2 linked regions of the Pontibacter akesuensis genome follow. The protein of the gene in region 2 interacts with the protein of the main gene of each other region in a pairwise test. Links are inferred from orthologs where the notes say so. Each region holds a gene or a part of one and is shown on either strand. Other genes may lie near its edges.

Region 1 (3,046 bases), 660 kb from region 2 along the record:
CTGCATGGTTTGCGCTTTCTCTTCCTTGCTCAGGTCCTGCTCATCGCCTGCAGCATTTAGCTCTTCATTAGCTACCCAGGTTTTATTGTCCGGGCCTGATAAGAGGGTCTCTGCCCCTACTTCCTCCTTATCACCACCGCAGCTTAGCAGCAGCACGCTTAGCAACAGGGAATACAGCATGTTTGATGTCTTTATACTTTTCATAGTTTGTTTCTTTCAGATGAATGCAAATTTCCCGCCGCCATACTTCGGCTGCGTCTGTCCCTTTACGGCAGGGCATACTTTCCTGTTGCCGCAAGGGCAGTATAACTAACTGCCTCTTGCGGCGTATCTTATACTGTGCGGCAACATGGACGTGCCGCGGCTATGAAAACCTTAAGACTTAAAAAGAATTAGTATGGGACTGTTAGATTTTTTCAATAAGAAGGGCAAGGAAGAGAAAGCATCAAAACCAACAAGCAATGTACAATCCTCCAAGCGCGTAGAAACTCCAAAGGGCACGCAGCCCATCAGCAAGGGCGGCGATATGGTAACCAAGTCCCCCGGCCATCCGGAGCAGGGTTTTTACAGCGAAAGCGATAAGCAGCAGACAACCACTGCCGGCCCGAACCAGGATATTTACACTGTGCAGAGTGGCGACTCCCTTTCAAAAATTGCGAAGAAGCACTACGGCGACGCCAATACGTGGAAAAGGATTTATGAGGCGAACAAAGACAAGATAGGCGACAACCCCGACCTGATTCGCCCCGGCCAGCGTCTGGTTATTCCCCGCGACTAAAGATACTGTTTGTGTTTAAAGCAGAACGGCCAGCCTCAAAAGGGCTGGCCGTTTCTTTGTGTCTGGCGCTTTCTTAAATCTGGATTAAGTTATACACACCTAGCTTCTCCTAGGAGCGGAATTTACCCCTCCCCAGCCCTCCCCTAAAAACAGGGGAGGGAGTGAGGCTTTTGGTCTGATATCTTAACGGAATTATCAGCAACCGTAAAACATCCCCCTACCCCTTCAAAGGGGGACTTGGACAAAGGTATATGGCAACTGCTTTTGCCATCTGAACTGATTTTAGTCTTTGGGTGGGGGTAGGGGCCCTCGAAAAAGAGCGCCTTGTAATTGATGCGGTGCCAGCAGCTTCAATTGCACAGCGCAATGCCCGAGGACGAGGCCCCGCTCCTGTAGGGCCCCTGCCCCAGCCGTGAGCGCTCCAAAGCCAGAAGTGAAACAGTAGGTATTTGGGAACTAGAGGATGAACAGAGGCTAGAAAGGATAGCTTGGCTGAAGTTGCGGAAACAGCGGCTAGAATGAATAGCGAAATCAATGAATAAACGCGACAGCTTTCCGAAGCCCCTCTTCCTAGTGCTCTCCCCGAGGGGCGTGGGAACTAGAATGCTTATGACAGTATGAAACGTGAGACTAACAACTACAATCTTGTTCTGCTACACGGAAGATACAAGCGTGCGCTTGCACTAGAGACGCCTCCAAGTATGACTGGCATGAAAAAAGCCTGCCAGAAGTGCGTCTGGCAGGCTTTGAATCAATAAGTATACTTTCAATACTGCTTAGAAACGCTCGTCGGCAGAGAAGTAGAAGTCGCCTTCAATCTGTGCGTTCTCATCAGAGTCTGAGCCGTGAACAGCGTTTGCCTCGATAGACTTCGCGTACTTCTTACGGATGGTGCCTTCCTCAGCCTGGGCCGGGTTCGTCGCGCCGATTAGCTTGCGGAAATCCTCCACGGCGTTGTCCTTCTCCAGGATCATAGCCACGATAGGGCCAGAAGACATATATTTTACCAGGTCGCCGTAAAACGGACGCTCCTTGTGCACTTCATAAAACTTTCCGGCACGCTCCTCTGTCAGCTTTGTCTTTTTCATCGCTACCACGCGGAAGCCGCCTTCTTCGATCATCTTAGTTATGCCGCCAATGTGGTTATCTGCAACCGCATCAGGTTTAATCATAGTGAATGTGATGTTTCCGGCCATGTTTCTTTTTACCTTTAGTGTTTATACTTCTTATTTAAGTTGGCAAAAGTAGCGCATTTCGGGGAATATTAGCAGACTTTTAGGTTATAGTTTAGTTAAGTGCCACATTTGTATTGTAGGCGGCACGGCGGCAGCAAAATAGGGCTATTGTTGCTTTACACGTATTTTATTCAGAAATTCGCGCCTTATATCCTTATTAATCAGAGGATTTATCTACTCAGTATGCATAATATTAATGCTCTAAAAGAGCTTTTAAGTGAGCCTAAAGAGGTGATGATCACCACGCATCATAAACCGGATGCCGATGCACTGGGCTCGTCGCTTGGCCTGGCGGGCTACCTGAAAAAGAAAGGCCACCACGTTACGGTAATCACCCCGTCTGATTATCCCTCTTTTCTGAACTGGATGCAGGGCAACGACGATGTGATGGTATACTCAGAGAAAAACGACGCCCTGGTGCAGCGGATCATCAACGAGGCCCAGGTTATCTTTTGCCTTGATTTCAACAATCTCTCGCGCATCAACGAGATGGGCGAGTATATCCGGCAGGCACCAGGCACTAAGGTGCTGATAGACCACCACCTGCAGCCCGAAGACTTTGCCGACCTGGACTTTGCCAACACCGACGCGGCTGCCACGGCAGAGATCGTGTATGACCTGATTAAGGCAATGGGCGACGGCGACATGATTGACGCGGGTATCGGCGAGAGCCTTTACGCCGGCATTATGACGGACACTGGATCGTTCCGCCACCCAAGCACTTCTAAGAACGTGCACCTTATCATTGCCGACCTGCTGAACATCGGGGTGAGAACTTCAGACATTCACCGCCTTATTTACGACAGCTCTTCTGAACTGCGCCTGCGCTTTTTGGGTTATGCCTTGAAGGATAAACTGGTGGTGCTGCGCGAGTATAACACCGCCTACATCTCCATAACAGCCGACGAGCTGAAAAAGTACGACTCCAAAACAGGCGATACGGAAGGACTGGTGAACTATGCGCTGTCAATCGAGGGCATTGTTTTTGCCGCCCTTATCATCGACCGCAGGGAAGCCGTGAAAATGTCGTTTC
Region 2 (3,183 bases):
TGCTCTTTTTACTAATGCAATAGTAAAAGGATACGTAGATCGATTAGACAAAAAGACTGGCGAATTGATAGAAAAAAGGCCTAGAATAAGGTTCTTAGAAGTGGTATCGACTGAACCAGACAACAGGCAGCTCAAGCTCTTTTAGGTTGTTAAGTTACAACCCTTCGCTTCACGTCTAACCTGTTGCAGCACATCCCAGCACCGAACCTCCCCCTTAAAAAAACCCGTACTGCTACGTTGTAAATCAGTACCTTCACCTAGTTATACTTAAACCTGCTGCACAAACGCACCCAGCCGCATACATGAAGAAAGCAGCGATTATTTTAATTCAAGCCGTAGGTACTTTCACCATACTTGCCTCGGCTTTACCGCTGCTTACGTTCGAGGAGTGGTACGTAAGGGTTTTCGATTTCCCACGCATGCAGCTCCTTGCCATGGCGCTGCTTAGCCTGGTGCTGTTCCTGTGGCTCGGCACGCGGCACCGCAAGCGCGACAAGGCTCTTCTCGCAGGGCTGGGGCTTGCCGTTGTTTACCAAGCCATCAATATTTTCCCGTATACGGCACTTGCTCCTGTGCAGGTAAAGCAGGCAGAAGAGGACAGCACACCGCAAAATGAGCTGAGTATTTTGGTATCGAACGTGCTCATGCCAAATAAAAATCACTACGCGCTGATCTCCCTTATCCAGAACCTGAACCCGGATATGCTACTGCTGCTGGAGTCTGACTCGGTGTGGCAGGAAGCCCTTGCAACCACTACGGCCAAGTATCCCTACCGCATCGAGATCCCGCTGGCTAATACATATGGTATGCACCTGTACAGCCAGCTGCCATTGCGACAGAAAAGAATTCGCTACCTGCTGGAGAAGGACATCCCCTCTATCAAAACATATGTAAAACTCCGGAACGGCGTTTGGGTTGAACTGCATGCCGTGCACCCGAAGCCTCCCGTCCCGATGGAGGACCCGAACTCAAAGAAACGTGATGCTGAGATTGTGCTGGTGGCCAGTGATATTTCGGACTCAAAGTACCCCGTGGTGGTGGCCGGCGATTTTAATGATGTGGCGTGGTCGCGCACTACGGCGCTTTTCCAGGAAGTAAGCGGCCTGCTGGACCCACGCGTGGGCAGAGGGCTTTTCAGCACCTTTAACGCAAATTACCCGATGCTGCGCTGGCCCCTCGACCACGTCTTCCACTCTGATCATTTTAAGCTGGTGCAAATAGAGCGGCTGCCGTACATCAACTCCGACCATTTTCCCATCTACATCAAGCTAAGCTTTGCGCCTGAAAACGAGTACGAGCAGGAAGAGCCGGAAGCGGACGAGGACACGCATGAAGAGGCCATCGAAACAATACAGGAAGGGGTAGAAGAGGCAAAGAAGAACTAGCTTTTGGCTTCCCAAACCCAATCCGGCATCACCACCGCATCCAGCGGCACATCATACTTGTTCAGGTCAGAAATGCGCTCCACTGGCTGCTCTAACGATAAGCCCACCTTCAGCACATCCGGGCGGCAATCGGCCAGGAAACGATCGTAGAAGCCTTTGCCATAGCCCACGCGGTGGCCGGTTCTGTCGAAGGCCAGCAACGGAATCAGTACGATGTCCACCTCCTGCGCATGTATGATTTGGGCATCCTGCGGCTCCGGAATGCCCCAGTTGTTTTCTACAAGTATGGCCTCGTTGGTGAGGTGGTGGTGCGTGAGCAGGTTCTGCTCCACATCGGTTACCGGCACCACAATGCGCACCTGGGGTTGCTCCAGCCACAGCCGCTCAATTATAAGCCAGGTGTTTACTTCGTTATTTTTGATGATGGGCAGGAACACGTGTACCGTTTGTCCCGCCTGCAACTCAAAGTGCCGGAAGAACTGCCCGGCAATGCTTACACTGCAGCGCTGCACCTCGTCAGCGGGCATTGCCCGCCGCTTTAGCAGCATACTCCTGCGCAGGTCTTCCTTCAGCATGTGCTTTACTCCTCCTCCAATATCGTAAACTTAAATTCCAGCGGATCAAAAGCCTCTACCAGGGCAGGTATGAAGTCGGGGTTGTTTGTGGTGTAAGAGAGCAGGTTATCTTTGCGCTCCTGCAGGCTGCCGCCCGGGAACAGCTTATCCTTCAGGTTCTCGAGTTGCTTAAAGGTCTGCTCGTGCTTGTTGTCGCGTGCCTTGGAGATCTTCTTCTCCAGCATCTGCAGGGCGTTATGCGCTTTCTGCTCCTCGGCTCCCACGGCCTTTACCAGCGTGGGGTCAATCTCCTTCGCCAGCTTCTCCACTTCGGCAAAAGCGGCGGCCACGGCTTTGCGCTGTGCGGTCAGGTCAATATCCTCTTCGTGAATCTGGGCAGATAGCTGCTTTTTCAGCTCCTGGTACTCCTGGAACAGCTCCTGCGGCTCCAGCCCTAATTTGTGCATGCGGTTGGCATTGCTGCGGCTTATGTAGAGGGCAGAGTTGCGCAGCATCAGCACCGGGAAAGCCACATTATAGGCGGCAAACAGCGCTTTAAGCTGAAACCAGTAGGCTACCTCTGCGCCACCGCCAATGTAAGCCAGGTTTGGAAGTATAAGCTCTTCGTACAGCGGCCGCAGAATCACATTCGGGCTGAAGCGCTCCGGGTGCGCCTGTGCTTCCTGCCGGATCTCCTCCAGCGTAAAGCTGGTGTCGGTGTTAAGTACTTTATAGGTGTCGTCTTCCTGCACAAGGCGCTCACGCAGTGTATCGGTCAGGTAAAACAGGTTTATCTCGCGCGAGTATACTTGCGGTTTATAGCCTGCTTCTTCCAGTTGCGCACTCGCCTCCTCCACCAATTTGTTCGACAGCTGTTCTGTCAGCTCCTTCTCTACCACCGGTAGCAGCGCCTTTTTCAGTTCGGCATGGTCACCGTCAATACTTACCAGGCCGTACTCGCCAAACAGCGCATGTGTAATAGCGCGCGTGGCATCAGCCAGGTTCCTGCTGTTGCGGTAGGCCTCCTCAAAAATTGGGTATGCCTCCGGCAGTTCTGCCAGCAGTGGCTCCATGTCTTCCAGCGAGAATCTGCCAACAGCTCCGGTCTGGTCCGTCTCCCAAGTATACTTCTTCCCGAACAGGTTAAAGTGGTTGATCTCGGCAAAGTCGTGGTCTTCGGTGGCCATCCAGTACACCGGCACGAAGTTGTAGTCCGGGTAGCGCTCCTGCAGTTGTTTGCAGGT

The links.
Region 1: the proteins of A0W33_RS07345 (region 2) and A0W33_RS10185 interact in binary tests that used the Escherichia coli proteins (3 or more experiments, as listed by UniProt). The link is inferred for Pontibacter akesuensis from one-to-one orthologs.

Annotation. Positions count from the first base shown.
Region 1 is NZ_CP014766.1:2,395,498-2,398,543, reverse strand. What follows is about bases 265-2,989. They hold A0W33_RS10185 (nucleoside-diphosphate kinase), read right to left. Parts: upstream 1,975-2,989; coding sequence 1,555-1,974; downstream 265-1,554. Other genes in these bases: A0W33_RS10180 (DHH family phosphoesterase), read left to right, coding at 2,197-2,989; A0W33_RS10190 (LysM peptidoglycan-binding domain-containing protein), read left to right, coding at 398-778. In the rest of the region: A0W33_RS10195 (hypothetical protein), read right to left, coding at 1-204; more of A0W33_RS10180, read left to right, coding at 2,990-3,046. UniProt on the Escherichia coli protein: Major role in the synthesis of nucleoside triphosphates other than ATP. The ATP gamma phosphate is transferred to the NDP beta phosphate via a ping-pong mechanism, using a phosphorylated active-site intermediate.
Region 2 is NZ_CP014766.1:1,732,291-1,735,473, forward strand. What follows is about bases 172-3,033. They hold A0W33_RS07345 (5-formyltetrahydrofolate cyclo-ligase), read right to left. Parts: upstream 1,961-3,033; coding sequence 1,382-1,960; downstream 172-1,381. Other genes in these bases: A0W33_RS07340 (endonuclease/exonuclease/phosphatase family protein), read left to right, coding at 303-1,385; bshC (bacillithiol biosynthesis cysteine-adding enzyme BshC), read right to left, coding at 1,966-3,033. Also shown: A0W33_RS07335 (hypothetical protein), read left to right, coding at 1-145; more of bshC, read right to left, coding at 3,034-3,183. UniProt on the Escherichia coli protein: Involved in the removal of 5-formyltetrahydrofolate.